Regions from separate parts of the Rhodoplanes sp. P11 genome, predicted to be linked through region 2. Evidence: riboswitches for the same ligand, from Rfam matches in the RefSeq annotation. Region 2 holds a riboswitch; the other holds the start of a gene.

Region 1 (16,017 bases), on a different contig from region 2:
TGCCGGATCTGCGCGCCTTCTTCGAGGCCGATGTTCGCTGGCTCGACCACTACGGCTTCCGCCCGCTCGATATCCCGACGCTGGCGGGGGGCTTGAGTGGATGAGCGGGAGGAGACAGCTCCGAGCGGTGCGGTGCGTAATCCGTTCCCCGCGAGCGGGAGAGGAACAGCACCAAATTCGTGATTGACTGGAATGAAGGCCAGCGACGTGGGGACGAGCGTGCCGCGCATTCCGCCCTGTTCCCTCCCCCCTTGTGGGGGAGGGCCAGGGAGGGGGGTCGGACAGATGCCACATGCAAGGGTCGGCGATCGGCAGCGCAAGCGGGCGAAGCAGCTTCGCCAGGTGATGACGCGCGCCGAGACTCTGCTGTGGCGCCACATCAAGGCGCACCGGATCGACGGTCTCGGCTTCCGCCGTCAGGTGCCGATGGGAGCCTATGTCGCCGACTTCGTCTGTCATGCGGCGAGGCTCGTCGTCGAGCTGGACGGGGAGACCCACGATTTCGAATCGAAACAGCGCCGCGATCAGGCGCGCGATGCTTGGTTCGAATCGCAAGGCTATCGTGTGCTGCGGTTCACCAACGATCAGGTGCTCCGAAATCTCGCTGGTGTCGTGACGGTCATCCGGGGCGCCGCCGGCGCCGCGATGGGGGCCGCACCCCCCTCCCTGTCCCTCCCCCACAAGGGGGGAGGGAACCCCTTGAACGATGCCCCGTCTGGGGCACTTCCCTTCCGACCCTCCCCCGCGAGCGGGGAAGGGGAGGAGCACGACGGGTTTGGTGGGCTCTAATCAGATGAAATTCACCCTCTCCTGGCTCAAAGACCACCTCGACACCGACGCCTCGCTGGCGGCGATCGTCGACAAGCTCACCATGATCGGCCTCGAGGTCGAGGAGGTGGAGGACAAGGGCAAGCTGCTGGCGCCCTTCGTCATCGCTCACGTGGTTTCGGCCGAGCAGCACCCCAACGCCGACCGTCTGCGCGTCTGCTTGGTCGACACCGGCACCGGCAAGCCGATCCAGGTTGTATGCGGGGCGCCCAATGCGCGCGCCGGCATGAAGGGCGTGTTCGCGCCGGCCGGCACCTACATTCCCGGCAAGAAGGTCACCCTCGGGGTCGGCACCATCCGCGGCGTCGAGAGCCACGGCATGCTGTGCTCGGGCGACGAGCTCGGCATCTCGGACGATCACGACGGCATCGTCGAGCTCGCCGCCGACGCCCCTGTCGGCACGCCGTGGGCCGCCTGGGCCAAGCTCGACGACGCCGTGATCGACATCAACCTGACGCCCAACCGTCCGGACTGCACCGGCGTCCTCGGCATCGCCCGCGATCTCGCGGCCGCCGATGTCGGCACCCTGATCAACAAGCCGATCCCGCCCGTGAAGGGCACCTTCCCGTGCCCGGTCGCGGTGCGCCTCGACTTCGGCGACACGCCGTCGCTGTGCCCGGCCTTCGGGCTGCGGCTGGTACGCGGCGTCAAGAACGGACCCTCGCCGGAGTGGTTGCAGCAGCGCCTGGCGGCGATCGGCCTGCGCCCCATCAATGCGCTGGTCGACATCACCAACTTCCTCACCTACGACCGCGCCCGGCCGCTGCACGTGTTCGACGCCGCCAAGGTGAAAGGCGACCTCGTGGTGCGCCGCGCCCGCGCCGGCGAGACGCTGCTCGCCCTCGACGGCAAGACCTACACGCTCGACGACACGATGTGCGTCATCGCCGACCAGCAGGGCGTCGAGTCGCTCGCCGGCATCATGGGTGGCGAAGCCTCCGGCTGCGACGAGAGCACCACCGACGTGCTGATCGAATCGGCCCTGTGGGATGAGATCGCCATCGCCCGCACCGGCCGCAAGCTGGGCATCGTCTCCGACGCCCGCTACCGCTTCGAGCGCGGCGTCGATCCGGCCTTCATGCTGCCGGGCCTCGATCTCGCCACTCATCTGGTGATGGAGCTGTGCGGCGGCACGCCGTCCGAGGTGGTGGTGGCGGGCGAGCCGCCGATCCGCGACAAGGTGATCGACTTCCCGCTGGAGGCGCTGCCGCGCCTCGCCGGTCTCGACGTGTCGTTCGCCGAGGCCAAGCGGGTGCTCGGGCGTCTCGGCTTCTTCGTCGCCGGCCAGCCCAAGACCCTCAAGGTGGCGGTGCCGTCGTGGCGGCCCGATGTCGACGGCGTCGCCGATCTCGTCGAGGAGGTGGTGCGCATCGTCGGCGTCGACCGCGTGCCGCTGACCCCGTTTCCGCGCGAGGACCGCGGCCGCCGGCCGGTGCTGACCACGATCCAGGGCCGCACCCGCCGCGCCAAGCGGGCGCTGGCGGCGCGCGGGCTCACCGAGGCGGTGACCTGGTCGTTCATCTCCAAGGCCGAGGCCGAGCTGTTCGGCGGCGGCCAGCCGGCGCTCGCGCTCGCCAACCCGATCGCGGCGGAGCTCTCCGACATGCGGCCGAGCCTGCTGCCCGGCCTGATCGCGGCGGCGCAGCGCAACGCCGATCGCGGCTTCCCGGACGTGGCGCTGTTCGAGGTCGGCCAGGTGTTCGCCGGCGACCGTCCCGAGGATCAGCATATCGCCGCCAGCGGCGTGCGGCGCGGCCTAGCGCGGGCCGGCGGTGGCGGACGCCACTGGCGCAGCGGCGCCGCGCCGGTCGATGCCTTCGACATCGAGGGCGACGCCCTGGCGGTGTTGGCCGCCTGCGGCATCGCGACCTCGGCCGTGCAAGTGGTGCCGGGCGGGCCGTCGTGGCTGCATCCGGGCCGCTCCGGCACGCTCCAGCTCGGGCCGAAGCTGGTGTTCGGCCATTTCGGCGAGCTGCATCCGCGCGTGCTCGCGGCGCTCGACGTGTCCGGCCCGCTGGTCGCCTTCGAGATCGTCCTCGACCGCATTCCGGAGCCGAAGGCCAAGGCCACGCGCGCCAAGCCGCCGCTCGATCTGCCGGCCTTCCAGCCGCTGACGCGCGACTTCGCCTTCCTGGTCGACCATGGCGTCAAGGCGGCCGAGATCGTGCGCGCCGCCCAGAGCGCCGACCGCAAGCTGATCAGCGGCATCACGGTGTTCGACGTCTACGAGGGCAAGGGCATCGAGCCCGGCAAGAAGTCGGTCGCCATCGCGGTCACCCTGCAACCGCGGGAGAAGACCCTGACGGACGAGGAGATCGATGCCGTGGTCGGCAAGGTGGTGGGCGAGGTCGGACGGCGGACCGGCGGCGTGCTGAGGGCATGATGGGCGAGCTGGTGCTCGCTCTCGGTCTCGGCAGCTACACGGTCGGCACCATCGCGTTCGTGGCGGTCGCGGCCTTCGTGGCCGGGCTGTCGCGCGGCTTCTCGGGGTTCGGTTCGGCCCTCATCTTCGTGCCGCTCGCCTCGACCGTGATCGCGCCGAGCCTGGCGGCGCCGCTTCTCCTCGCGGTCGACGTGGTGATGTCGGCCGGCCTGATCCCCGGCGCGGTGCGCACCGCCGACAAGCGCGAGGTCGGCACCATGCTGATGGGCACCGTGGTCGGCCTGCCGACCGGCACCTTCGTGCTGGTCCATGCCGATCCGGTGGGAATCCGCTGGGCGGTCGCGTTGCTGGTGCTCGGCATGCTGGTGGTGGTGATGTCGGGCTGGCGCTTCCGCGGCAAGCCGCGCAAGCCGCTCACCGTCGCGGTCGGCGCGGTGGCGGGCTTCTTCAGCGGCATGTCGCAGACCGGCGGTCCGCCGGTGGTGCTGTATTGGCTCGGCAGCGGCGGTCCTGCCGCGCTGGTGCGGGCGAACCTCGTGCTCTACTTCGCGCTCTCGATGGTGCTGTCGGTCACCGCCTACGCGGTGGTCGGCATGTTCACCAAGGCGGTGCTGGGCCTCGCGCTGGTGATGGGTCCGATCTACGGTCTCGGCCTGTTCATCGGCGCCCACATGTTCGGGCTCGCCGACATCCGGGTGTTCCGCGCCGTCTCCTATGGGCTGATCGCGGCGACCGGCCTGTTCAGCCTGCCCCTGTTCGACGGCATTCTCCGGTAGCGGTGGGGGCGGGCACGGTCGGGGTGCATGATTGGTGCGTGGCGCGGCCCCGCATCCGCTGCTAGAGCGATCGCCATGCCGATCCGTCTGATCTGTCTCGATGCCGACGATACCCTGTGGCACAACATGCGCCACTTCGAGGCCGCCGAGGCGGCGCTGGTGCGCATGCTGCAACCCTTCGCCGAGGCCGGCCTGGCGCGCTCCACGCTGGCCGCCGTCGAGGCCCGCAACCTGCGCCACTACGGCTACGGCGCCAAGGGCTTCACCCTCTCGATGATCGAGACCGCCGTGGCGCTCGGTGGTGACCGGATCTCGAGCCGCATGGTGGCCGAGATCCTGGCGGCCGGCCGGGCCATCCTGGCGCATCCGGTCGAGCTGCTGCCCGGCGTCGAGGCGACGCTCGACGCCCTGGCGCGGCGCGGCCGGCTGGTGCTGGTCACCAAGGGCGACCTGCTGCATCAGGAGAGCAAGCTCGCGGCCTCGGGCCTCGGCGATCGCTTCGCCGACATCGAGATCGTCAGCGACAAGACGGCGGCGACCTTCCGCCGGCTGTTCGAGCGGCACGGGGTGGCGCCCGAGGCGGCCGTGATGGCGGGCGATTCGATGCGCTCCGACGTGCTGCCGGCGCTCGCGGCCGGCGCCTGGGCCGCCTTCGTGCCGCACGATCTCGCCTGGAGCCACGAGTGCGCGGCGCCGCCGGAGGCGCATCCGCGCTTTCGTCGGCTCGCCGGCCTCGCCGAGCTGCCCGCCTGGATCGACACCATCGGGTGAAGGCGGCCGCCGCCGGTCACATCATTGCCGGTCACATCATCGCCGGCCACATCGTGGCCGCCCACGCCGTCTCGATCAGCCGGGCGGCGCTGCCGTCCGCCTCACTCCGCATAGCTCTCCACCGGCGGGCAGGAGCACACGAGATTGCGGTCGCCGTGAACGTTGTCGACCCGGCCGACCGGGGCGAAGTACTTGTCGGTGCGCGACACCCCCTCGGGGAACACCGCCTCGGCGCGCGAATAGGCGCGGTCCCAGGCGTCGTCGGCGAGGTCGTGCACCGTGTGGGGCGCGTGGCGCAGCGGCGACTGCTCGATGGTCAGCCGGCCCGCCTCGACGGCGGCGATCTCGTGGCGGATGGCGATCATGGCGTCGACGAAGCGGTCGAGCTCGCGCTTCGACTCCGACTCGGTCGGCTCGATCATCAGCGTGCCGGCCACCGGGAACGACACGGTGGGCGCGTGGAAGCCGTAGTCGATCAGCCGCTTGGCGATGTCGTCGACGGTGACGCCGGTGCTGTCCTTGAGGGCGCGCGGGTCGACGATGCACTCGTGGGCGACGCGGCCGTTGTGGTTCTTGTAGAGCACCGGGAAGTGCGGCGCGAGCCGCCGGGCGATGTAGTTGGCCGACAGGATCGCCACCGCGGTGGCGCGGCGCAGCCCGGCATCGCCCATCATCAGGATGTAGGCGTAGGAGATCGGCAGGATCGACGCCGAGCCGTAGGGCGCCGCCGATACCGGCCCGGCCGGCGCGGTGCCGCCGTCGAGGGCCGGATGGCCGGGCAGGAACGGCGCCAGATGCGCCTTGACGCCGATCGGCCCCATGCCGGGCCCGCCGCCGCCATGCGGGATGCAGAACGTCTTGTGCAGGTTGATGTGGCTGACATCGGCCCCGTAGGCGCCGGGGCGCGCCAGCGCCACCTGGGCGTTGAGGTTGGCGCCGTCGAGATAGACCTGGCCGCCATGGGCGTGGACGACATCGCAGATGTCGCGGATGTGCTCCTCGAACACGCCGTGGGTCGACGGATAGGTGATCATCGCGCAGGCGAGCGTGTCGGCATGCGCGGTCGCCTTGGCGGTCAGGTCGTCGAGATCGATGTTGCCGTCGCGGTCGCAGCCGACCACCACCACCTTCATGCCCGCCATGGCGGCGGAGGCCGGGTTGGTGCCGTGCGCCGAGGAGGGGATCAGGCACACGGTGCGGTGCGGCTCGCCGCGCGCCGCGTGGTAGCCACGGATCGCCAAGAGGCCCGCATACTCGCCCTGGGCGCCGGAGTTCGGTTGCAGCGAGACGGCATCGTAGCCGGTGATCTCGACCAGCATGCGGGCGAGCTCGTCGAGCAGCACCCGGTAGCCCTTCGCCTGTTCGGCCGGCGCGAACGGATGCAGGTTGGCGAACTCCGGCCAGGTGATCGGGATCATCTCGGCCGTGGCGTTGAGCTTCATGGTGCAGGAGCCGAGCGGGATCATCGCGCGGTCGAGGGCGAGGTCGCGGTCGGCGAGGCGGCGCAGGTAGCGCAGCATCTCGGTCTCGCAGCGGTAGCGATGGAAGACCGGATGGGTGAGAAAGCGCGAGCTGCGTGCGAGCCGCGGCGGCAGGTGGTCGTCCACCGTGGCGGCGATCTCGCCGTAGCGCAGCGTGCCGCCGAAGGCGCGCCACACCGCCTCGACGGTCGCCTCCTCGGTGGTCTCGTCGAGCGCGATGCCGATGGCGGCCTCCGGCGCGAAGGCGCCCGGCGCCAGCGGACGGAGGTTGATGCGAGCGGCGCGGGCGCGGGCCAGCACCTCGCCCTGGCGGTCGCCGACCGCCACCGTGACGGTGTCGAACACCGCGGTGTCGGGCACCGCGAGGCCGAGGCGGCGCAGCCCGGCGGCCAGCACGGCGGCGTGGCGATGCACCCGGCGGGCGATCGCCGTGAGCCCCTCGGGGCCGTGATAGACCGCGTAGAGGCCGGCGATGACGGCGAGCAGCACCTGGGCGGTGCAGATGTTGGACGTCGCCTTCTCGCGGCGGATGTGCTGCTCGCGGGTCTGGAGGGCGAGCCGGTAGGCGGGGGCGCCGCGGCTGTCGACCGACAGGCCGACCAGGCGCCCCGGCATGGTGCGCTTGAGGCTGTCACGCACCGCCATGTAGGCGGCGTGCGGGCCGCCATAGCCCATCGGCACGCCGAAGCGCTGGGTCGAGCCGATGGCGATGTCGGCGCCGAGCTCGCCGGGCGGCACCAGCAGGGCGAGGGCGAGCGGATCGGCGGCGAACACCAGCAGGGCGCCGGCGCCGTGAACGCGGGCCGAGAGGCCGCGCCAGTCGCGCACCGCGCCGTACGTGTCGGGATACTGCACCAGCACGCCGAACACCGCGGCCGGATCGAGGTCGTGCTCGGGATCGCCGACGACGAGCGACAGGCCGAGCGGCTCGGCGCGGGTCTTCAGCACCGCGAGGGTCTGCGGATGGACGGCGCGGTCGACGAAGAAGGCGTTCGCCTTGGAGATGGCGGCGCGGCGGGCCAGCGTCATCGCCTCGGCGGCGGCGGTCGCCTCGTCGAGCAGCGACGCATTGGCGACGTCGAGCCCGGTGAGGTCGGTCACCATGGTCTGGAAGTTCATCAGCGCTTCCAGGCGCCCCTGGGCGATCTCCGGCTGGTAGGGCGTGTAGGCCGTGTACCAGGCCGGGTTCTCGAGCACGTTGCGCTGGATGACCGGCGGCAGCACGGTGCCGTGGTAGCCCTGACCGATGAGGGAGACGAACACCTGGTTCTGGGCCGCGATCTCGCGCAGACGGGCGAGGGCGGCGGTCTCCGACAGGGCGGGACCGAGCGACAGCGGGCGCTGGTCGCGGATCGACGCCGGAATCACGTCGTCGAGGAGCGCGTCGAGGCTCTTGGCTCCGACCGCCTCCACCATGACGTCGACATCGCCGGGGCCCGGGCCGACATGGCGATCGGCGAACGCGGTTGCGGCGGGCGCGGCGGACGGGAGGGCGGCGGTGTCGCTGTGCATCCGGATGGGGGCGTTCATGGGCGCGGTCCTGACCATGGCTTGGGCCGTCACGGGCCGGACCGTCGCGGGTGGACGGGACGGGTGACGACGACGGGCGAGACGAAGCAAGCGGAATGGCCGTGACGGATCGCCGGTTCGCCCTCACGGGAGGACGGACGCGGCTCGGGCCGGACCAGTGGACGCGGAATGCCGTGATCGGACACGGGCGCCTCCCGACAAGCTCGGCTCGCCTCGGCGCCCCATCTGTCTTCGTGCCTGAGAGTGTTATCCCGTCGGCGGACCCGCACGCGCCGCAGCGCGGGACGGATCACTTTCCAGATTCAGTCACCCCCGACGGTCCTTTTGCCTGAGAGTTTCCGGGGCGGTTGCTCCTTCGGCGCCGGCAGGGCCGGTCTCTCCCGTCGCGGGTACGCGAACATCACGGCCTTGCGGCCGCGGGCACGCGGAACCTCCTTGATCTAGGCCGCTCATCGATGCCGTCAAGGCCGCGGCCTGTCAAGCGTGCCCCGGCCGGCGGACGGCGCTGTCCACTGAACTGGAGTTCATCCGTTCTGTCGGGCCAGCGAATCGCCTGCCGCCTCCGGGGCCGCCGGATCGGGCATCAGCTTGCGGTAGCGGCCGGCGAAGAACACCAGCGGCGGCCGCGGCGGGCCGTCGCGGTCCACCGTCAGGCCGAGCACGCGGCCGACGAAGATTTCGTGATCGCCGCCGTCGTGGCGGGCATACGCCTCGCATTCGAGAACCGCGAGGCAGCCCGGCAGCACCGGCATGCCGTGCTGCCCGGCGGTGACCGTCACCCCTTCCCACTTGTCGGCGGCCGGACGGGCGAAGCGGTCGGAGAGCCACTCCTGGTCCTCGCCGAGCACGTTGACGGCATAGTGCCGGGCCGCCTGCCAGGCTGCGAAGCTGTTGGCGCGCCGCGCGATGCTGAACAGGATCAGCGGCGGATCGAGCGACACGGAGTTGAACGAGCTGACCGTGATGCCGAGCGGCGCGCCGTCCGGGCCGGCGCCGGTGACCACCGCGACGCCGGTCGGAAACCGGCCGAGCGTGCGGCGGAAACGGGTTTGATCGAAGGGCAGGTCCTGCATGGCGGCGCGGCTCCAGGCGGCCGCCGGCGGGCCGCCGCTGGTATCAACCAGCTTTGCACCGCCACATCAAGCGCTCCGCGGCGCAGCAGGGGCCGCCCGGGGGCGGCCCGCCGATCGACCCCGCGCGGGTCGGCGCCACCCCGGTCGGGCGCACTCGTCAGGCGCGCGTTGATCAGCCGCAGGCCGGTCAGGCGTCCGTCCGCCGGCCGCGAGCGACGGTGGGGGCGGCGAGCGCCCGGCCACCGCGGCCCGGGGCGGTGCCGACCAGATGCTGGAGACGCTCGCGCAGGCTGTCGATGTGCTTGCGCATGGCGCGGGCGGCGCGTTCCGGATCGCGGGCCTCCACGGCCTCCAGGATGGTGCGGTGCTGGCGGGCGGCGGCGTAGAGGTCGATGGTCTGCCACAGATGCAGGTACCAGAACCGCGTCGACCGCTCGTGCATCAGGCGAACGAAATCGGCCAGGATGGCGTTGCGCGACATGTCCGCCAGCTTGACATGAAAAGCTCGGTCCGCCTCCACGAAGGCATCCATCGAGCCGCCGCCGTGCCGACGGTTGGTCTTGTCGAGGATCGCGGCGAGCTCGCGCAGGTCCTCGCGCGTCCCGTTGATCACCGCGCGCCGCACCAGCTCGACCTCGACCAAGATGCGGGCATCGAGGATCTCCACCACCTCGCCGATCGAGTCCGGGCGGACGATGACGCCCTTGCGCGGCACCACCTCGACCAGCCCTTCCACCTGCAAGAGCTGCAACGCCTGATGCACCGGGGTGCGGCCGAGCTTGAGCAGATCGCAGATCGCCGCCTCGTTGAGATACTGCCCCGGCAGGAAGAACAGGGTGAGGATCAGCTCCTTGATCTGCTGATAGGCGTGCTCGGACAGCGACGACGGCCGCGAGGTCCGGGTCTTGCTCTTGGCCGCGCGCCCGTCTGTCGCGCGCCCGTCTGTCGCCCGCCCGTCGGAGGCGCGTGTAGAGCCGTCACGCGGCGTGGTGCTGCGCGGCGTGGTGTTGCGCGGCGCGGTGTTGCGCGGCGCGGTGTTGCGCGGCGAGGTGCTGCGCGGGGTCGTGCCGCGCAGGGCGGACGCCCGGGCCGCCGCGGGGGCCTCTTCGTCCTGCGGCGGGGCCGGCGTGGCCGCCACCTTGCGCTTCGATCGAGCGGTGCGCTCGGTGCGAGTCTGGACCATCTCGGCAATTCCCGTCGGCGGCTCTCTCGTCGTCGGGTCGCCGCGCGGCGGCGGCTCCTTGCTGCGCCGCGAGAGACGACCCGCGATCCGCGACCCCCTGTCGCGTCGACAAAACCTTAACGGTGTTCGGTGGGCGGCGCCAGACGCCCGTCGCGGCGACACGACCGCGCAGCGGTGTCGGCCGGCGTGGGAATTTTCCGCGATCGCTGCCGGAGCCCGGCCTCGAATCGTGGCGTCCGCCATCTCCGGTCGTGGCGCGACGGCGCCGCCCCGCGCCTGTCGAAGCACCCGCCGGCGTCCTCCTCGTCGTCCAAATTTGCAGGGCTGCACCGTACGGATGACATCGCCGTTCGCTTCCCTCGGGGGAGTCGACGGTTATAATTCAAACCGCTCGGATCACTTTGCGTTCGGGCTTCCTTCGTCCATCCGTCCACTTTCGTGTCCTTCGCCTAAACCTCGAAGTCGGTCCAACGAGGAGCTGCTCCATGAGCTATGAACTCGACCACGCCTTTCTCGGAAAGCCGCATCATCAGCTCCCGCGCCGTGTCTACCCGGCGCAGGGCTGTGATTGGCAGTACCGAGTCGATTACGAGCGGCTCCGTCGTCAACGTCTCGAGCGCGCGCGCCAGCAGATGGAGATTCACGATCTCGGCGCGCTCGTGCTCTATGCGGGCGCCAACATCCGCTACATCACCGGCTCGTATCAGGGCAACTGGAAGTACAACATCAACATCCGTTACGCGGTGCTGCCGCGCGGCGGCGATCCGATCCTGTTCGAGACCGCCGGCTCCGACATGCAGTGCGCCCGCATCGACCTGCCGTGGATGCACAAGACCCGGGGCAGTAACATCGCCGAGGGCCTCAAGGGCTCGGCGGCCATCGCGGCCGGCGCCAAGGAGCGCAAGATCGATCCGCAGAACGATCCCGGCCTGATGATGCGCGACAACATTCGCCCCGCCATGACCTGGCAGTGGGCCGAGTCGGCCGTTCCCTACATGGCCGAGCGCATGGTCGCCTCGATCTACGAGGTGCTGAAGGAGTACGGCGTCGAGAAGGAGAAGGTCGGCATCGACAATCTCGACATGCCGTCGCTCGACGCCTTCCGGAAGTTCAACATCAACATCGTCAACGGCTGGCCGGCGATGTCGGCAGCCCGCGTCGTCAAGACGATCGACGAGATCGAGCTGCTGAAGCAGTCGTCGACCATCGGCGACGCCGCCATGTGGCACATCAAGCACGAATGGCTGAAGCCGGGCGTCACCGAGCGCCAGATCGAGGCCAAGGTGCACGAGCTGATGCTGAGGCTCGGTTGCGAGATCATCTACGACATCATCGTGGCGTCGGGCGGCAACACCTCGCCGTACCGCCGGTGGGCGACCGACAAGATCATCCGCCAGGGCGATCTCGTCATCGTCGACATCAACGCGGTCGGTCCCTCCGGCTACTTCATCGACTATGTGCGCTGCTTCAAGTGCGCCGCCAAGATGACGCAGAAGGAGATCGACCTCTACAAGCAGACCTACGACTCGATGTACGCCGGCATCGAGATGCTGAAGCCCGGCAATTCGACCGCCGACGTCGCCGCCAAGTTCCCCGAGTACGACGACGACACATACGGTACGGTGACGCTCCAGCAGTTCGCCCACTCGATCGGCATCACGCTGTACGAAGGCATGTGGATCTCGCGCGCCTACTCGCTCAGCCAGCCGGCCGAGATCAAGGAGAACATGTACTTCGCGATCGAGACCTTCGCGGGCCATCCACAGCTCGAGCAGACCACGCGCCTCGAGGAGAACGTGCTGGTCGGCCCGAACGGCCCGATCGTGTTCACGCTGATGGAGCACATGGAAGAGGCCGTCGGCAACTACGAGCGGCCCGGCATGCATCATCCGTCGGTCTTGCGCTGATGTGGAAAGGACGAGGCGCGCACGGTCGCGTCTCGTCCGTCCCGAGCCGCCGGCGTCACGACGCCGGCGGACGTTTCGTTCCCGCAGGCGCGCGCGCCGGGCCTGCGCATTTCGAACTCCGGAGCGTGGGCCGCGCCGATTACCGCATTGCGGACCATTCCGGAGTGTTGCAGTCTCGACAGAATAACCACGGATTTTACTTGGCTGTTCCCCACTCCCATCGCTAGATCGAGAGGAAAGCGGACATGAAGAGGCTATGGGGTCTGCTCGCACTTTCTGCCCTTTGTAGCGTCCTCGCCACCAGCCCCGCCCCGGCTCAGACTTCGGGTCCCAGCAAGGTCAAGGTCGGAATTCTGCTGCCCCTGACGGGTCCGTTCGCGGCGGTCGCCGAGACCCAGAAGCAGGGTGCGCTGCTCGCCGTCGACGTGATCAACAAGAAAGGCGGCCTGGACATGCCGTGGGGCAAGGTCCAGGTCGAAGGCATGGTGGACGACGACGAGGCCAAGCTCGATGTCGGCGTCCGCCGCTATCGCTACATGATGTCGGAAGGCGTGAAGGGCGTCGGCGGCCAGACCTGGGCGCCGCTGTCCTACGCCATCAACGCCATCGTGTCGCGTGAGCCGATGGCCTATTTCCCCGTCTGCGTGATGGCCAAGGAGGCGTTCCAGAAGGGCAAGATCGCGCCGTCGACCTTCGCGGCCGCCTACAGCCCGTGGACGGTCGGCTACACGGCCGGCACCCAGGCGGTGAAGACGCTCGGCAAGAAGAAGATCTTCTTCCTCGCGCGGTCCGACTCGTGGGGCTGGGACATCCGTGACGGCGTCTATGCGGCCGCCAAGGAGCACGGCGCCGAGATCGTCGGCTACGACGAGGCCTCGCTCGGCACCAGCGACTTCACCACGATCTTGCAGAAGGTCCGTGCCGCGAAGCCCGACGTGTTCATCGCCGCGCAGTTCGCCGCCGACTCGGTCGCGCTCCTCAAGCAGGCTCACCAGATGGGCCTGAACAAGGACATGACCATCTTCAACGCCTTCATCACCAACGTGGTGGCGAAGGGCCTGCCGCCCGAGGCGCTGCAAGGCGTCTACGCGATGCACTACTTCTACTACGACCTGTCCGCCCTCGGCGACAGCGGTGTCGCCGAGAAGGCGGCCGCATTCACCAAGCTGTTCCAAGACAAGTACGGCTATCCGCCGGATGCCTACGCGGCCATCGCCTACATCGCCTACATGGAGATGTTCCGTGGCTTCGAGCAGTCCAAGTCGTTCGACGCCGCCAAGGTGGCGGCGGCCCTCAAGGCCGACGGCGGCAAGTTCGACTCGGTCAAGGGCCCGGGCTCCTGGCGCGAGGACAACCAGGCGGCGTTCAAGTACGGCGCCTTCCTGGTGAAGGGCAAAGGCCCCGCCGATCGTAAGGGCGATTGGGACCTGTTCACGGTCGAAGGGTCCATGGGTGGCGACCAGATTCTCCCGCCGCTGAAGTCGCTCGGCTACTGAGCGTACGTCTCTCCGATGGTGGCCGGCCGGGCCGGCCACCCCTTCAACCTTCCTCCGGCGGCCGGCATGCCCCGGACGCCGGAGGGGCCACACACGGGGGACATCGTGAACACCGATCCGCGCGCCGAGATCATCCGGGCGGAAGGCGTCACCAAGCGGTTCAAGGGCCTCGTTGCCGTCAACAACGTCAACTTCGTGCTGAACGAGTTCGACGTCGCCGGCATCATCGGGTCGAACGGCGCCGGCAAGACAACGTTCTTCAACCTGCTCACCGGCTACTACATTCCCGACGAGGGGCGGGTCTTCTACAAGGGCCAGGACGTCACCCGCATGCCGCCCGAGCAGCGCGTCGATCTCGGTATGATGCGGACGTTCCAGCTCACCGCCACGTTCGACACCCTGACGGTGATCGACAACTTGGTGCTGTCCTGGTATCGCGCCCACGAGAAGCCGTCGCTTCCGGCACTCTTCTTCAACACCTGCCGCAGTCGCCGCAACGAGCCGAAGATCGTCGAGATCCTCGAGACCTTCAATCTCGCCGACGTGCGGGACCGCCTGGTGAAGAACCTGAGCCTCGGCGAGAAGCGGCGGCTCGAGATCGCCATGTCGATCCTCGCCGATCCGTCTCTGCTGCTGCTCGACGAGCCGCTGGCGGGGCTCGCCGAATCCGAGATCAAGATGCTGCTCGAGGTGCTCAAGGCGCGGGTCGGGCGCCAGACCATCCTGATCGTCGAGCACAAGATCTCCCACGTCCAGGACTTCCTGCAACGCCTCACGGTGATGCACGAGGGCCGGGTGATCGCCGAGGGGCCGTGCCAGGAGTGCCTGCGGCATCCCGAGGTGCGTCGCAGCTACTGGCAGATCGCGACGCCCGATCAGGCGGAGGCCGTCGCGTCATGAGCAAGCCCATCCTGGTGGTGAACGGGCTGAACGCCTCCTATGGCGAGTCCAAGGTGCTGTTCGACGTCAGCATCGACGTCCTGGACAAGCAGGTCGTCGGCTGCGTCGGCCGCAACGGCGCCGGCAAGTCGACCCTGCTCAAGAGCATCGCGGGATTCCTGCACCCGCGGTCCGGCACCATCGTGTCGGACGGCGTCGACCTCGTGGGGCAGCCCGCCTACACGATCGCCAATCTGGGGATCAAGTACATTCCCCAGGACAAGAAGGTGTTCTCGGACCTGACGGTGCGGGAGAACCTGGAGCTCGGCAGCTACGCCTCCGGCGACTACGACTGGGACCCGGTGCTGACCTTCTTTCCGAAGCTCAAGGTGCTGATGGATCGCAAGGCGGGCTACCTGTCGGGTGGCGAGCGGCAGATGCTGATGATCGGCCGCGCCATTCTCGGGCGGCCCAAGCTGCTGCTGGTGGACGAGCCGACCGAGGGGTTGGCGCCGAGCATCGTGACGCACCTCAAGGATGTGTTTCGCGAGCTCCGTCGCAGCGCCGCTCTGGTCATCGTCGAGCAGAACCTGCCGATGATCTGCGGCATCGCCGACAAGATCTACGCCCTCAACGAGGGCCGGCTGATGGCCGAGATCACCGAGCGCGACAAGATCACGCCGGAGTACTGCGAGCCCTATCTCTAGGACCCTTCTACCGCGGACCTGCGGGTCCGCGGGCCGAGACGATGCCGCTGCCGGTCCGGGCCACCGGGCAAACCCGACGCGACGGTCCGGACGGTTCCAACACAGCGAGGGGCGGACATGGGCCGCCGCTCCGAGCGATCGGGCGCGCGGTGGCGGTCGCCGCCGTCGACCCGATCGAGAGAGGGATTGCGCGATGAACGTCCTGAGATGGTGGTCGGGGCTGTTGGTAGCCTTCGCCCTGCTGCTTCTACTCCGAATCACCCTGCCGTTGCCGTTCAACAACGAGATCGTGATCTTCGCGATCTACGTGATCGGCTGCAACTTCCTGCTCGGTCGGGTCGGATTCATCTCCTTCGGCCAGCCGGCCTATCTGGCGGTCGGCGCCTACGGCACGGCCTTCTATCTCTATTATTTCGGCACCAATCCGTTCGTCGGCATCCTGGTCGGCGTGATCGCCGGCATTGTGGTGGCGGCGATCGTCGGGCCGCTGTTCGTGCGCTTGCGCAGCGACTACTTCGCCCTCGTCAACCTGGCGCTCGCCGTCATCATCTTCTTCATGATGCAGAAGATGCTGGCGACCTACACGTTCGGCGACAACGGGCTCGAGCTGCTCACCAAGATGGACTCGACCCCGATCATCGACATCACGCGGCCCGAAGGGTTCTACGTGCTGGCGTTCGTGTCGGCCTTCGGGGTGTGGGCCTTGTACAAGTATCTCGACGACTCGGTGTTCGGGGCCTGCTGTCTCGCCGCCAAGGTCAACGAGGACAAGCTGCGATTCCTCGGCTACTCCAACTTCGGCGTTCGCCTGATGGCGTTCATCGTCGCCAACACGACGACGGCGTTCGCCGGCACGCTCTATGCGATCCACCAGGGGCTGGTGAGCCCCGAGATGTCGAGCCCGGCGCGTGTCGCCGATCCGGTCGTGGTCACCATCCTGGGCGGCGTCGGCACGCTGTATGGACCGCTGGTCGGATCGGTCGCCTTCGTCGGCATGAAGGAT
Region 2 (16,017 bases):
CAGGGCGCCGCCGCCGAGGCCGGAGACGAAACGCCAGGCGGCGAACCAGGAGAAGGGCAGCGGCCAGGCGCAGGCCACGAAGGTCGCCGCCGTCACCAGCATCAGCACCGGAGCGGCGATGCGGGTGCGGGCGGCGAGCCGCCGGCCCGCGATGGCGCCGATCAGGTAGCCGGCGAGATTGGACGCGCCCAGATAGGCCGCCTGGTCCGGCCCGAACCAGCCAGCCGCCACCACGGCGGGCAGCAGCGGCGTGTAGGCGAAGCGGGCGAGGCCGACGCCGACGAACAGGGCGGCGAGCGCCGCCAGGATGGCGGCGCGGGGGCTCGGCGCGGGTGGGGTCGCTTGGTGCATGGGGGCTCCGGGGCGCCGACTGTAGAGAGCGGCGGTCGCCCGGAGAAACGCTTTGTGGTGATCGCGGCGATCACGCCCGGTGATCACGGCCGGCGATCGATGTGGTGATCGCGGTGGTCGCCCGACGCCTTCACTCGGCCGCGATGGCGGCCGGGCGGCTCTCCCGCATGGCCGCCACGAAGGCGGCCAGCGCGCTCGACAGGCGGCCGTCGCGGCGGCGGATCAGCACGGTGTCGACCCTTGCGTCGGCGGGCGGCAGCGCATGGACGCGGACGCGCTCCGCTGGCCATACCGGCCCGAGCAACGCGCGTGGCAGCAGGGTGACGCCGAGCCCGGCGGCGACACAACCGAAGATGGCCTCCAGGGTGCCGAACTCCTGCACCCGCAGGCCGACGATGCCGCGCCGCGCCAGCACCTCCTCCAGTCGCTGCCGGTACGAGCAGCCGAGCCGCAAGACGACGACGCGCAGGTCGCCTGGCGACGGCCCGGCGTCGAGCGGTGGCGCGTCGGGCGCCGTCATCACCACCAGCTCCTCACGGAACATGGTCTCGGACACGAGGTCGGAATGGTCCACGGGGCCGCACACGAAAGCTGCCTCCAGGTCACGCCGCAGCACGCGCTCGATCAGCTCGGCGGTGGTGCCGGTGCGCAGCATCAGGTCGACGTCCGGGCAGTCCCGGGTGAAGCCGGCGAGCCGCGGCGAGAGCCGCAACGCCAGCGTCGTCTCCAGCGCGCCGACCACCAGCGGGCCGTGCGGCGTGCCGTCGTCGCGGGCTGCGGCGGCGGCCTCGTCGATCAGGCCGGCGATGCGGTCCACATAGGGCAGCAGGCGGCGGCCGGCCGCCGTCGGCACGACGCCGCGGCTGTGACGGGCGAACAGCGGCGTGCCGATCTCCGCCTCGAGCGCTCGGATGCGCGCCGTCACGTTCGACTGCACGGTGTTCAGCGCCTCGGCGGCGGCCCGCATGCTGCCGAGCCGGGCGACGGCGGCGAACACGGCGAGGTCGGCGGGCTGCATGGGTTCTTCCTTCGACGGGCACGTCGGTCGAGCGTCGGCCGCCACGCCAGTCTAGGAAGCCTCGCCGCGCCCGTCACCCTGCCGCGGCGGCCGGCGGTGATCGACGCCCCGGGGTCACGGCCGCGGCGACGGTGTTCCGCTCTCGATCGGGGCCTCGGGACGCGCCGCCCAGGCGGCCCACGAGCCCTTGTAGAGCCGCACGTTGCGAAAGCCGAGCTCCTTCAGGATGCCGAAGGTCTCGGAGGCGCGGCCGCCGGTCTGGCAGTAGACGATCGTCTCCTTGGCGGGATCGAGCCCGGCATAGAGGCGGCGCAGCTCGGCGATGGGCTTCAAGGCCATGCCGCGGGTGTCGGCCACCTGGCGGCGGGCGATCTTGAGGTTGGCGTCGGGATCGATCCAGTTCTCCTCGTAGGGGATGTTCACGGCGCCTGGGACGTGACCGGCGCGGGCGGCGCGGACGTCGCGCCCGGCATATTCGGCGGGGGTGCGGGTGTCGACGATCTGCACCGCAGGGTCCTTCAGCCGCGCGATCAGCTCCTCGGTGGTGACGGTCATCCGGGGATCGGGCGTGAGCCGGACGACGGCCGGCCGCCGCCTGCCGTCGCCCGTCTCGATCGGCCTGCCGGACTCGTGCCAGCCCTCGATGCCGTCGTGGAACACGGCGACCTGGCGGCCGCCGAAGTACTGCACGGCCACCATCGCCGCATAGGCGCGCGGGCTGCCGCGGTTGGCGTAGACGACGATCTCGCGGCCGAGGTCGAGCCCGGCCTCGGCGAGGCTCTTCTCGGCGCGCAGCAGCTCGCCGACCTCCTTGGGGGCCGGCAGGCGCAGCAGGCGGTCGGCGTCCGCGACCGTGACGGCGCCGGGCAGATGCGCCTGGCGGTACGCGGCGGCATCCCGGGCGTCCCAGACGAGGGCACCGCGGGCGATCGCCGCGGCCGTCCCCTCGGCATCGAGGATCAGCGGGCCGGCCCGCAGCGGGACCGCGATGGTCAGCAGCAGGGCGATCAGAGCGAGGCGAAACGAGACGGGCATCGGGCGGCCTCGGCGCGGGGGCGCAGCACAGCAGATGCGGGACCATCGGGGCTGCGGGGTGGCGGGTCGTTGATCCGGATCAGGCGTTGGTAGGGGAGCGCCCGCCCGCGAGGGCGGGCCGTCCGCGCCGTCAAGACATCTTGACGCTGCTTTTGCATGTTATTACATAACGAATATTCCCCTTATCGCGGGCGCCTCTGCGGTGCCCGGAGGTGCTTTCATGACCGCCATCACTGCCCCGAATCCGAGCCGGCGCGACTTTCTCTATCTCGCGACCGGGGTGGCCGCTGCCGCCGGCGTCGCCGCCGCGGCTTGGCCGCTGGTCGACCAGATGAACCCGGACCGCAAGACCATCGCGTCCGGGGTGCCGATCGAGATCGATCTCGCTCCCATCGCGCCGGGGCAGATCCTCAGCCTGATCTGGCGCGGCAAGCCGATCTTCGTGCGTCATCGCACCGCGCAGGAGATCGCCGCCGAGGAGGCGACGCCGCTGTCCGCCCTGATGGACCCGCAGGCCGACGCCGACCGGGTGAAGCCCGGCAAGGCGCAATGGCTGGTGGTGTATGCGAGCTGCACCCATCTCGGTTGCATTCCGCTCGGTCACCGCGGCGACTGGGGCGGCTGGTTCTGCCCGTGCCACGGCTCGCAGTACGACGCCTCGGGGCGAGTGCGGCGCGGGCCGGCCGCCCTCAACCTGCCGGTGCCGCCCTACAGCTTCGTCGACGACACGACGCTGCGGATCGGCGAGGCGTGAGATGACGCGAGGAGAGACGATGATGCGCATCGCGGTGGCGAGCGACGACTTCCGCACGGTGACGGCGCATGCCGGCAAGGCATGCCGGTTCCTGGTGTTCGAGACGGCGCCCGGCGCGGCGCCCCGCGAGGTGGCACGGCTCGACCTGCCGCCCGAGCAGTCGATTCACGAGTTCCGTGGCGACGGTCCGCATCCGTTGTTCGCGATGCGCGCCGTGATCGCCGGCAGCGCCGGTGCCGGCTTCGTCCGCCGGCTGGCGGGCCACGGGGTGGCGACGGTCACCACCGACGAGACTGATCCGGCGACGGCAGCCGCGCGCTACGCGGCCGGCACGCTGGCGCCCGCGGTGGCCGACGCCGACGCCGACGGCTGCGGCTGCACCTGCGGGTGAGGACGGCGAGCCGCTCGCCCGCCCGTGCCGCGGCATGCACTCTCAAAACGCGAAAACCGCCGGGCGGGGGATGGTCCCGCTCGGCGGTTTCGTCTCGCGGTCCGCGCCGGCGGGCCACGAGAGTTCGGCAGCTCGTGGGGTCCACCCCGGCGCGCTTGCGCCGCGCCGGGGGCACTCCGGAGCCGAGAGCGGCATCCGATCCAACTGGATCGGCCCTACTCTAGAAGCCCTTATTTGATCGCATTTTCGACGGCGAACCGGGTCCCACTTCGCGGAAAATGCTCTAGCTCTTGGCGGTCGGGCAGGTGTTGATGCCGAAGATCGTGTAGGCCGGGCAGTAGGAGATCGCCGCGGTGGCCAGCGGCACCAGGCCGATCCAGGCCCACATCGGGCCGCCGGTCAGCGCCCAGTAGACGAGGCCGAAGCCGACCACGGCCCGCACCAGCCGATCCATCATTCCCATGTTTTTCGTCATGACAGTCCTCTCGCTCGCTTCGATGCACAGGATGAAGTCGAGACGTAATCGCGGGAGCGCCGGTCGTCTGTGACGAAGTCACCAATCCGGCGCGGCCGTCGATCCGGACGGATGGCGACGATCGCCGCGGAATGGCCGTCGTCACGTCGGACATCGCCGAAAAACGGCGGAGCGACGCGGCCGCGGAGGCATTGTACGCCGGAGGGGCGGTGCCGTCGCGCGCATTCGGCAGCGGCGATGTCGCAGCGTCATGTCTCGCCGACGAAGCGTCGCCGTTCAGGCGTCGCCCGGGCCGGCGGTGCGGCGCAGGGAGGCGGCGTCGCGGACCTCGATGCGGCCGCGCGCGAGCGACACCCAGCCACGCCGCTCGAATGTCTTGAGATGCCGGCTGATCACCTCGCGGGCGCTGCCGATCTCGGCGGCGAGCTGCTGATGGGTGATCGACAGCGCGCGGCGATCGGCGGCGAGCGCCAGGAGCCGTGCGGCCAGGCGGCTCTCGATCGACTCGAAGGCGACGTTGCGGATCACCCGCATGAGATCCGCCATGCGCTCCGCATGGGCCGTGAACACGAAGCTGCGGAAGCGGCCCGAACGGGCCATCAGGGTCTCGAAGGCGGTGTCGGTCAACGCCACTGCCTCGACGGCGGTCTCGGTGGTGGCGAAGGCGCTGTAGCGGTCGGCCGCCAGCAGCGCCATGGTGGTGAGGATGCAGATGCTGCCGGGTCCGAGCCGATACAGCACGATCTCGTTGCCGTCGCGATCGAGCTGATAGACGCGGATGCGCCCTTGCCGCACCAGCAGGAAGGCGCCGCACGCCTGGTGCGGCTCGAACACGGTGGCGTCGGCCGGCAGCGCTACCGAAGCGGAGGCGCCGGTGAGGATGGCGCGCTCGTCCGGTGGCAGCGTGGACAACGGCGAAAACTCCGCGAGCCAGCCGGGTGAGGGGGTGTTCACGCGCAGCCCCCTCGGGCATCACCGGCGCGGCCGCGGCCGCGCAGCCGGGGGCCATGCGCCGCCGTGCGGCGGGCACGGCCTGCCACCGCTGCGGCGCGGTTCGCCCGCTTGCTCGATGCTCGCATCATCACCGATCCCTATCAGCCGGCCCTGGCCCCCTCAAGCCGGCGACGAGCGAGCCGCCGCGGCACCGTGAACGTGCGAGCCGGGGTTGCGTGGCGGCCGATGCTTCGCCTAGATCACCCGGCGCGCCGCCGCCGCGGCCGCCCGCCGCGGAGGCGGCTCGTCGACCGCCCCGCCGTCCCGTCCCACCTCGACCTCCGAGCACGCCCCATGAGCGACCTGAAGATCATCGCCGGCCCGTTCACGTTCGACGCCCGCTTCGAGCGCGCGGCGGCGCCTAAGACCTGCGCGGCCTTCATCGAGCGGCTGCCCTTCGTCAGCAAGGTGGTGCATGTGCGCTGGAGCGGCGAGGGCGTGTGGATTCCGCTCGGCGACTACAGCTTCGGGGTCGACTACGAGAACCACACGAGCTTCCCGGCGCCCGGCCAGATCATCCTCTATCCGGGCGGCATCAGCGAGACCGAGATCCTGCTCGCCTATGGCGGCGTGCGCTTCGCCAGCAAGGTCGGTCAGCTCGCCGGCAACCACTTCATCACGCTGACCTCGAACCTCGACAAGCTGCCGGAGCTCGGCCGTCTGGCCCTGTGGGAGGGCGCCCAGCCGATCCGCTTCGAGGCGGTCCAATAGATAAAGGACTTTCAGAGCGGAACACGATCCCGTCGGATCGGATTCCGCTCTGGAAGGCGTCCGCCCGGATCGATCCCGAGAGTCGCGCTCGCAAAACGTCCTCGGCAGTAATTCGACACCGCGACTGGGTCGATGTCGTCATTTTCAGACAATTCGCACAGGTTTCGCTGTGCCGTTCTTCGCCATTCGTCTGATGGATTCACGCCTTGACGTCTGGTGGTCGTCATGAGACCGTTTCTCGTCGCAAAACGACGATGCGGGAGAGACCGGCCGAGGCCGCGAGCCAAAGCCGGCGCCGACGGAGCAACACCCCCGGAAACTCTCAGGCACCCGAGACCGCATCGATCGGACACTCTGGAGAGAGGCGTTTCGGACGCCCACCGAAGGGGAAGTTTCGCCCGGCGACGGGCGGGATAAGCTCTCAGGTACCGTGACAGAGGGGGCCACCGGATCGGACATCGTCCGGTCCACGGCTCCTCGTGTCACGGAGGGCGAGCATGCCCCACACTCCGGTCGATCCCATCTCTGCTCATCACGATTCTGATCATCACGTCGCCGATCATCACGCTTCCGTTCATCAGGTCTCTGATCATCCTCTCTCCGCGCACGACGTCTCGCCGTCTCCCATCGCGGCGCCGCTCGCCGGCATCCCGCAAGCGGCGGCGGACGGCGCCGGCCGTCACGTTGTCGTGGTGGGGGCCGGCATCACCGGCGTCACCACGGCTTACGAGCTGCTGACCCGCGGCTACGCCGTGACAGTGCTGGACCGGCAGCGCTATCCGGCGATGGAGACCTCCTTCGCCAATGGCGGCCAGCTCTCCGCCAGCAATGCCGAGGTGTGGAACAGCTGGGCCACCGTGCTGAAGGGCCTGAGGTGGATGTTCAGGTCCGATGCGCCGCTGCGGCTCGGCCTCGCGCCGAGCTGGCACAAGCTGTCGTGGCTGGCCGAGTTCATGGCCGCCATCCCGCGCCGGGAGCCCAACACGATCGCCACCGCCCGGTTGGCGATCGCGGCGCGCGAGCGGCTGTTCGCCATCGCCCGCCAGGAGGGCATCGACTTCAGCCACGAGACCCGCGGCATTCTCCACGTCTATCGCGATCGCGCCGGCTGGGAGCACGCCGCCGCGGTGAACCGTCTGCTCGCCGCCGGCGGGCTCGCACGTCGCCCGGTCTCCGCCACCGAGATTCACGACATCGAGCCGAGCCTCCATGGCCGCTGGTACGGCGGCTTCCTGACGCCGTCGGACTCGACCGGCGACATCCACATGTTCACCCGTCGGCTCGCCCAGGCGTGCCGGCGGCGCGGTGCCCGGTTTGTCCAGAATGCCGAGGTGACCGCCGCCTCGGCCGACACGCGGGGCGTGCGCCTCGGCTGGCGCACCGGCGATGACGTCGGCGTGCTCACGGCCGATTTGGTCGTGGTTTGCGCCGGCGTCGGCAGCCGCCGCATCGCCGCGATGCTGGGAGATCGCCTCAACGTCTATCCGGTGAAGGGCTACTCGATCACGGTCGAGCTGCACGACGACATCAGCCGACGCGCCGCGCCGTGGGTGAGCCTGCTCGACGACGAGGCGAAGGTGGTGTCGAGCCGGTTGGGTCCGGACCGCCTGCGGGTCGCCGGCACCGCCGAGATCGCCGGCTTCGGTCTCGATATCCGCGCCGACCGCGTGCGCCCGCTGGTGGAGTGGACGCAACGCCTGTTTCCGGCGGTGGCGACCGACCGGGTGATTCCGTGGGCGGGTCTGCGGCCGATGATGCCCGACATGATGCCGCGCGTCGGTCCCGGTCGGCACGCCCGCGTGTTCTACAACACCGGCCACGGTCATCTCGGCTGGACGCTGGCGGCCGCGACCGCGGCGCTGGTCGCCGATCGCATCGCCGGCGATCCGGCGGGCCGCCTCGATCGCGCCGCGTAATCGCGTCCGTCGCGCGTCGGCGCGCGGTTGCGACGCGCGCCAGTCGACACGCCGAAGGCGACCTGCACGCGGCGATCGCATCGCCGCGGCAGCCCTCGACCATGTGATTGCTTGCACCGCCACACGAACGACGCGACAACGCGCAACGACGCGCAAGGGAGGAACGGATGGACGCCTTCACCCACTGGCTCAATGTCGTCAACGGCGTGGTATGGGGCGTCCCCATGCTGATCGCCATTCTCGGCACCGGGCTCTATCTCCAGATCCGGCTGAAGTTCATGCCGATCGCTCGTATCGGCCACGGCTTTCGGATGGTCTGGGACGGCCGCCGCTCGGCCGAGACGGCAGTCGGCGAGATCAGCCCCTTCGCGGCGCTGATGACGGCGCTCGCCGCGACCGTCGGCACCGGCAACATCGCCGGCGTCGCCACCGCGATCGCGCTCGGCGGCCCCGGCGCGCTGTTCTGGATGTGGTGCACGGCGCTGGTCGGCATGGCCACGAAGTACGCCGAGGTGCTGCTCGCGGTGCATTACCGCGAGGTGGACGAGCGCGGCGAGGCGGTGGGTGGCCCCATGTACGCCATCAGGAACGGGCTCGGCCCGCGCTTCGCGTGGCTCGGCGTGCTGTTCGCGGTGTTCGGGGGCGTCGCCGGCTTCGGCATCGGCAACATGGTTCAATCGAACTCCATCGCCAGCGTGATGGACACCACCTTCGGGGTCCCGAACTGGGTCACCGGCGTGGTGCTGAGCGGCATCACCGGCGCCGTCGTGCTCGGCGGCATCCGCCGCATCGGGGCGGTGGCGACCGCGCTGGTGCCGTTCATGTGCGTCGCCTACGTGGTCGGCGCCCTGCTGGTCCTCGTCATCTTCGCGGATCGCGTGCCGGGCGCGCTGGCGCTCGTCTTCCAGCACGCCTTCACGCCGGTTGCGGCGACCGGCGGCTTCGCCGGCGCCGCCGTGTGGGCGGCGATGCGCTACGGCGTCGCCCGCGGCGTGTTCTCCAACGAGGCGGGCCTCGGCACCGCCGGCATCGCCCAGGCGGCCGGCAAGGCGAAGAGCCCGGTGAACTCGGCGCTGATCGGCATGATGGGGACGTTCATCGACACCATCGTGGTGTGCAGCATGACGGGCCTGGCCATCATCGCGTCGGGCGTGTGGTCGAACGGCGAGTCGGGCGCGGTGCTGTCCACCTCGGCGTTCAGCGCCGCACTGCCCGGCATCGGTCAGTACGTGCTGGCCGGCAGCCTGATCATCTTCGCGCTGACCACCATCCTGGGCTGGGCCTATTACGGCGAGAAGTGCTGGGAGTTCCTGATCGGCGTCAAGGCCATCACGCCGTACCGGGTGCTGTGGACGATCGCCGTGCTGATCGGCACCGTCACCCATCTCGACACCGTGTGGTTGATCGCCGACACGCTCAACGCCCTGATGGCGGTACCCAACCTGATCTCGCTGGTGCTGCTCTCGCCGGTGGTAGTGGAGCTGACCCGCGCGCATTTCGCCGACATGGCCCGCCGACCGGCCGAGGCCGCCGTCACCGAGCTCTGACCCGACCGGGTCCCTCGTTCGCCGACCCGTCAAAAAGAGCGGCCCGCCTTCGGATCGTCTCCGGAGGCGGGCCGCGTCGTCATCGCCGGTCTGGCGCCGGCTGGCCGTGCAGGCGGCCGTTTACGAGACGGCCGGTTTCGCCCTCACGGGCCGATCGTCCGCGCGGGCGACCGACTGCTGGTAGCGGATGATGCCGGCCAGCAGCGCGACGGCCACGAAGCCGAACAGCGAGATCGCCTGAAGGCCCGGGTTGACGCTGCCGGTTGCATCCTTGAGGGCGCCGACCACGTACGGAGCTACGAAGCCCGACAGGTTGCCGACCGAGTTGACCACCGCGAAGGCGACCGCGACGGCGCCGGCGCTGAGCAGCGACGGCATCAGCACCCAGAACACCGGCACGGTCGAGAACACGCCGACGGCGGCGAGCGACAGGAACGCCAGCTTGAGGACCGGCACCGAGACCAGTGTGGCACTGCCGAGCCCGATCGCCGCCAGGCTGAGCGGCAGCAGCACATGGAGCCTGCGCTCGTTGTGCTTGTCGGAGTGGCGGCCCCACAGGACCATGCCGATGGCGCCGCACATCGGCGGGATCGCGGCGACGAATCCGGTCTGCACGAACGACAGCCCGAAGTCGCGGACGATCTGCGGCAGGAAGAAGCTGATGCCGTAGTTGAACGCCGTCACGCCGAAATAGACGACGCACAAGAGCAGGATGATCGGGCTCTTCATCACGTTGAGCACGCCGTGCGGCACCAGCGCGGTCGCGTTCTCGCGCTCGCGGCGCAGCTCGTCGGCCAGCCACGCCTTCTCGTCGGCGTCGAGCCATTCGGCCTTCTCGGGCGTGTCACGCAGCAGGTAGATCACGACGAAGGCGACGAAGACGGACGGCAGACCCTCGATGATGAACAGGAGTTGCCAACCGTGCAGGCCCCACATTCCGTCGAGGCTGAGCAGCCAGCCCGAGATCGGCGAGCCGATCACGCTGGCAACCGGCATCGAGGCCAGGAACATGCTGTTTACCTTGCCGCGATGTCGGCTCGGCAGCCACAATGTGAAGTAGAACGCGATGCCGGGGAAGAAGCCCGCCTCGGCGGCGCCCAGCAGGAAGCGGATTGCGTAGAAGCTCCACTCGTCCCACACGAAGGCCGTGGCGGCGGAGAGGATGCCCCAGGTGATCATGATCCGGGCGATCCAGAATCGCGCACCCACTTTTTCGAGGATGATGTTGGATGGCACCTCGAACAGGAAGTAGGCGATGAAGAAGATTCCGGCCCCGAGCCCGAACACGGTGTTCGAGAAGCCGAGATCCTTGCTCATGGTCAGCGTCGCAAAGCCGACATTGACCCGGTCAAGGAAGCACAGAATGAAGGAGACTACGAGAATCGGCAGGAATCGTCGGATGACTTTCGTCGTGGTTCTCTTTTCGATGTCTTGCATGCCCCACCTCGCCGGTCGGTGATCGCTGAGCCGTCGCTCGACTCCCGAGCTTTGGACGGCAGGCGCAGCCTGCGCCTTGTCGGTTCCGAGGAGGCGTCGTGTTTCACGAGGCGAAGCATCGTGTTTGAGGAATTGCGGCGACCTCTCCGAGGGAGGACCGTCGTGAGCGGCAAGATCACGGGTCGGCTCCTTATCCATACTCTGTATCGAAACTGGAGTGATCGTGAAGAAGCGGTCGTTTTCGACGGCTGCGACCGTGCGCGGTGTGGTCTGGACGCGACGTCGTCTCGGCGGGAGGCCGGCGCGAGCATCGCGCCGACCCGTCGTGCTCGACACATCGCGCCCGCGGCGGACGACCGCGCTCATCTGCGCGGAGGATCGAACGCATGTCTGAAGACTTCACCCTGGATCTCGGCGCGGTCGGGTTCGTCGGCCATGACCTGATGCGGCCGGAATGCGTGCTCGCCACCCGCTCGGGTCATCTCTACTGCTCCGACTGGCGCGGCGGCGTGGTGCGGATCGGGCCCGACGGCAGCCGCCGGGCGATCGGCTGCGCGGCGCGCCGCGAGGACACCGACTTCATGCCGAACGGCATCGCGCTGCTGCGCGACGGCAGCCTGCTGGTCGCCAATCTCGGGGCCGAGGGCGGCGTCTGGCGGCTCTACCCGGACGGCCATCGCGAGCCGTGGGCCATGGAGGTCGGCGGCGAGCGCGTGGCGGCCGCGAACTTCGTGTGGCTCGACGATCGCGAGCGGGTGTGGATCACCGTGATGTACCGCTCCAATCCCGGCGCCGGCCGCAAGCGGCTCGGCAAGGGTGCAGCCGCCGACGGCTACATCGTGCTGGTCGAATCGGTCGATCGGCCGCAGACGGCCCGCATCGTCGCCGACGGGCTCGCCGCCACCAACGAGTGCCGCATCTCGCTCGACGGCAAGTGGCTGCTGGTGAACGAGACGTTCCACAAGCGCATCGTGCGCTTCGCGCTGGCCGATGACGGCTCGCTCGGGGCCCGCGAGGTGTTCGCCGAGTTCGACGACGACACGCTGCCGGACGGCATGACGCTCGACGCCGAGGGCGGGCTGTGGATCACCGGCATCGCCGCCAACAAGATCATCCGGGTGATGCCGGACGGCCGTTGGCACCTGGTGGTGGAGGACAGCAATGCGGACCACATGGCGGCGATCCGCAAGGCGATCGCCGACGGCACTCTCGACCGCGTGCTGTTCTACAAGAACCCCGCCAAGGTGCTGCCGAACGTCACCAGCCTGGCGTTCGGCGGCCCCGATCTGCGCACCGCCTATCTGGGCTCGGTGAGCGGCGACAGGGTCGCGTACTTCCGCTCGCCGGTCGCCGGCGTGCCGCCGGCCCACTGGGACTGGTGAAGCATCGATTATTCTGGACGATGGTTCGGGCGCGCGGGTCGTGAGGCTCGCGCGCCTTTTCGTTCGACCGGCGCGAGGTCGGGACACAAAAAAAGCCGGGCCGCAGAGGGGGACGCGGCCCGGCAGGCGGCGGATCGATTGCTCGTGGCGGCGATCGATCCGCCGGCGCCGCCCCGCCGGTCGGGTCGGCGCCGAAGTGGTGTCTCAGACGAGATCCGCCTGATCAGTTCGGTGGTCTTTCCGGAAGCCGCGAAGCGGCTATCCGGAATCCAGCCGAGGACTCCGAGTTTGCCGCGGGATTCCGGGTTCGCGGCGGAGCCTGCGCCCGGACGGCGCGAAGCGCCGATCCGGGTGCCGCGCCCCGGAATGACGCGAACTGATCACTCGAAAACATTATCAGACGACGCCCTCCCGGTGGAGCCGCGCGATCGCCTCGGCGTCGAGTCCCAGGAGCTCGCCATAGACCTCCTCGTTGTGCTCGCCGAGCAGCGGGGAGGGCGTCCGGATGGAGGGAGGCGTCGCCGTCATCTTGAGGTGCGAGCCGGTGAGCTTGAGGGGGCCGCCCTTCGGATGCCGGGTCTCCACGAACATCTCGCGCGCCTCGGCGATATGCGGGTCCTTGACGATGCGGTCGATGGTGTTGATCGGTGCCGCCGGCACGCCGGCCGTCAGCATGCGCTCGACGATATCGTCGACGGTGTGCTCCCGGGTCCACGCCTCGACCAGCGGCTTCACCTCGGCGTGGCGCTGCACGCGCTTCGGGTTGGTGTCGAACCGCTCGTCGTGGATCAGCTCCTCGTGGCCGATCACGCCGCACACCAGCGCCCACAGCTTGTTGTTGGCGGCCCCGATGACGACGCGGCCGTCCTTGGCCTGGAACGAGTCGTAGGGATAGCAGGCTTCGTAGCGGTTGCCGATGCGCTCGGCCACCTTGCCGGTGGCGAGATAGATCTGGGTGATGATCTCCATGCTGGCGACGACCGAGTCGACCAACGCGATGTCGACCTTCTGGCCCTCGCCGGTCTGATCACGATGGCGCAGCGCCGCGAGAATCCCGATCGTCACCGAGAGGCCGGCGAGCACGTCGCCGATGGCGGTGCCGGTGCGGGTCGGCTCGCCGCCCGGCCAGCCGGTGGTGCTCATCAGGCCGCCCATCGCCTGGCCGATGATGTCGTAGCCGGCGCGCAGCCGGTAGGGGCCGGAATGGCCGAAGCCCGAGACGGCGCCGTAGACGAGCCGCGGGTTGATCTGCTTCAGGGTCTCCCAGCCGAGACCGAGCTTCTCCATGGTGCCGGGCCGGTAGTTCTCGACGATCACGTCGGCGTGCTTCACCATGTCGAGCAGGATGTCGCGGCCCTTGCCCTTGAGGTTGAGGGTGACGCCCCGCTTGTTGCGGTTGAGGTTCATGTAATAGGCGCTCTCGCCGTTCACGAACGGAACGTAGTGCCGGCTGTCGTCGCCCTTGCCGGGCTCCTCGACCTTGATCACGTCGGCGCCGAGATCGGCCAGCATCATGGTGCAGAACGGGCCGGCCAGCACGCGGGTGAGATCGATGACGCGCAGCCCCGACAGGGCGCCTGCGGTGGTGGTCATGGGACGAACGTCCTCCTCGATTGAACTCTGTCAGGCGCACTGCGGGAAGGCATGCAGGTCGGTGCGCTTGCCGGAGCGCGCGACCTGGCCACCCACCGGGCGGCCGAGCAGTGTCGTCAGTCCGCGGGCGAGCGGCAGGATGGCATCGAGGTCGACCCCGGTGGGGATGCCGCACGCCTCCAGCATGTGCACCGTGTCCTCGGTGCTGATGTTGCCGGTGGCGCCGGGCGCGTAGGGGCAGCCGCCGATGCCGCCGAGCGACGTGTCGAAGCTGTCGATGCCGGCATCGAGCGCCGCCATCACGTTGGCGAGGCCCATGCCGCGGGTGTCGTGGAAGTGGACCGTGAACGGCACGCCGGGAAATCGATCCCGCACGGCGCGGCAGAAGCGATCGACCTGACGCGGATGCGCCATCCCGACGGTGTCGCACAGCGTCACGCCGACCATGCCGAGATTCAGGTAGGTCTCGGTCGCCCACAGCACCCGGTCGAGCGGCTGCTCGCCCTCGAACGGGCAGCCGAACGCGGTGGCGATCGAGCCGGTGACGCGGATGCCGCTGCCCGCCATGGTGCCCATCACGTCGCGGAAGCCGGCCAGCGACTCGTCGCAGGTCATGCGCATGTTGGCGAGGTTGTGCTTCTCGCCGATCGACATCACGAGGTTGATCTCGTCGACCTTCGCCTCGATGGCGCGCAGCGCGCCGCGATTGTTGGGCACGAGCGTGGTGTAGACGACGCCGGGCTGGCGGGTGATTCCGGCCATCACCTCGGTGGCGTCGCGGAGGTTGGGGATCGCCTTGGGCGAGACGAACGACGTCACCTCGATCTTGGCGACGCCGGTGCGCGACAGGGCGTCGACCAGCGCGATCTTCCGAGGCGGCGGCACGAAGGTCTTCTCGTTCTGCAAGCCGTCGCGGGTCGCGACCTCGTTGATGAAGACTCTCGTGGGGGTGGTGGTCGTGCCCATGCCGACTCTCCTCTGTCGGCCCGTGCCCGGCCGGACGCGGACGCACCGGCCGCCGTTCGCGGGGCCGATAGACACGACGGGTCTGCGGCGCGCACACGGGCTTCAGGTTCGAGGCGGACAGTGGCGCCGGGGGACAGGCGTGGCCATCAGCAAGTGGCGGGGCCTGACCTCGCCGATGGCGATGGCCGGCGCACGGGCTGCGGGCGTATGGTTCGACTCGTCGTAGGTTCCGAGCGGGACATCGCGGTTCGCACCGGCCCATTCAACGAAGTTCGCCGCTGGAACGGCGCGCCGCGCGCCCGCCGCGCGCCTGCCGTCCATCCGTCCGTCGGTGCGCCGCGGTTTCGAACGCTCGGCGGCACACCGGGGTGGCGGCGTCAGCTCTCGTGTGAGTCGTGGGCCGGCGGCGCCTGTGCGCCCAGCTCCTGTGCGCCCAGCTCCTGTGTGCGCGGCTCCTGTGCGCGCAGCTCCTGGGCCTGCGCCACGTCGCGCAGCATGCGGCGGTCGAGCGGCGCCAGGCATTCGACGAGGGCGCGGACCACCACCGGCAGCGAGCGATACTCGCGGAAGCCGAGCAGCAGCCGCCGGGTCGCCCACGGCTCGTTGAGCTGCAGCGACGCGAAGGCTCCGGTGGTCGCATAGGGCAGCACCGCGCCCTGAGGCAGCACCGCGACTCCGAGCCCGGCCTCCACCATGCGGCGAACGCCGTCGAAGCTCAGCACCTGGACGCGCAGCTTGAGGGCGAGCTGGGAGCGGTCGACCTCGGACAGCAGGCGGGCCTGCAACGAGCTGCCTTCCTGAAGACCGACGTGATCATAAGCCAACGTGTCGGCCAGCGTGACGGAGTCGCGGCCTTCCAGCGGATGCCCGCGCGGCACGATCACCATCAGGGTGTCGCGCCGGTAGATGCGGGTCTCCAGGCCGGTTTCGCCGATATAGTCCGAGAACACGCCGAGATCGGCGGAGCCATCCTGCACGGCCTCGGCGACCGTGCGGCTCACCTCCTCGCGCAGATCGATCTTCACCTCGGGAAACTGGCTGGTGTAGACGGCGAGATCCTCGGGCAGAAACTGCGTCACCGCCGAGGTGTTGGCCCACAGCCGCGCGCGCCCCTTGGCGCCTTGCGAGAACTCGCTGAGCTCGGCCTCGAGATCCTCGATGATCTTGGCGAGGCGCTTGACGTGACGGTAGAGCGCCTGCCCGGCGGGGGTGGGCTCGACCCCCTCGCGCAAGCGATAGAGCAGCGACACGCCGACCCGCGCCTCGATGTCGGAGATGCGCTTGCTCACCGCCGACGGCGCGATGTTGTTGGCGCGCGACGCCTGGGCGATGTTGCGGTGCTCGACGACCGAGGCGAACAGTCGGAGCGAGAGGAGATCGAGCGTGCTCACGGCGCAATCTACCTCCTCGGCCGCCGTTGCGACAGATGCTTCTGTGGTCCGCCGCGC

The links. A riboswitch is a leader RNA that binds a small molecule or an ion and turns the genes downstream of it on or off. The one in region 2 is predicted to bind glycine.
Region 1: linked by a shared signal. The riboswitch ahead of gcvP (aminomethyl-transferring glycine dehydrogenase) and the one ahead of ACFQUV_RS07900 (D-amino acid dehydrogenase) in region 2 are both predicted to bind glycine.

The regions. Positions count from the first base shown of each region.
Region 1 is NZ_CAXWGY010000016.1:278,965-294,981, reverse strand. It holds gene pheS (phenylalanine--tRNA ligase subunit alpha) at 1-104, shown strand, start outside; gene ACFQUV_RS13100 (endonuclease domain-containing protein) at 286-789, shown strand; gene pheT (phenylalanine--tRNA ligase subunit beta) at 794-3,211, shown strand; gene ACFQUV_RS13090 (sulfite exporter TauE/SafE family protein) at 3,208-3,987, shown strand; gene ACFQUV_RS13085 (HAD family hydrolase) at 4,063-4,758, shown strand; gene gcvP (aminomethyl-transferring glycine dehydrogenase) at 4,860-7,751, opposite strand; glycine riboswitch at 8,076-8,162, opposite strand; gene ACFQUV_RS13075 (flavin reductase family protein) at 8,294-8,842, opposite strand; gene ACFQUV_RS13070 (GntR family transcriptional regulator) at 9,030-10,025, opposite strand; gene ACFQUV_RS13065 (Xaa-Pro peptidase family protein) at 10,511-11,932, shown strand; gene ACFQUV_RS13060 (ABC transporter substrate-binding protein) at 12,178-13,428, shown strand; gene ACFQUV_RS13055 (ABC transporter ATP-binding protein) at 13,534-14,328, shown strand; gene ACFQUV_RS13050 (ABC transporter ATP-binding protein) at 14,325-15,014, shown strand; gene ACFQUV_RS13045 (branched-chain amino acid ABC transporter permease) at 15,208-16,017, shown strand, end outside.
Region 2 is NZ_CAXWGY010000001.1:1,734,886-1,750,902, forward strand. It holds gene ACFQUV_RS07860 (YbfB/YjiJ family MFS transporter) at 1-351, opposite strand, end outside; gene ACFQUV_RS07865 (LysR family transcriptional regulator) at 482-1,369, opposite strand; gene ACFQUV_RS07870 (sulfurtransferase) at 1,484-2,404, opposite strand; gene petA (ubiquinol-cytochrome c reductase iron-sulfur subunit) at 2,625-3,158, shown strand; gene ACFQUV_RS07880 (nitrogen fixation protein) at 3,178-3,549, shown strand; gene ACFQUV_RS07885 (DUF2892 domain-containing protein) at 3,833-4,024, opposite strand; gene ACFQUV_RS07890 (Crp/Fnr family transcriptional regulator) at 4,301-4,936, opposite strand; gene ACFQUV_RS07895 (DUF3830 family protein) at 5,312-5,728, shown strand; glycine riboswitch at 5,976-6,077, shown strand; glycine riboswitch at 6,079-6,169, shown strand; gene ACFQUV_RS07900 (D-amino acid dehydrogenase) at 6,226-7,644, shown strand; gene ACFQUV_RS07905 (sodium:alanine symporter family protein) at 7,812-9,191, shown strand; gene ACFQUV_RS07910 (MFS transporter) at 9,312-10,628, opposite strand; gene ACFQUV_RS07915 (SMP-30/gluconolactonase/LRE family protein) at 11,015-12,010, shown strand; gene ACFQUV_RS07920 (CaiB/BaiF CoA-transferase family protein) at 12,407-13,603, opposite strand; gene ACFQUV_RS07925 (hydroxymethylglutaryl-CoA lyase) at 13,634-14,569, opposite strand; gene ACFQUV_RS07930 (LysR substrate-binding domain-containing protein) at 14,947-15,960, opposite strand.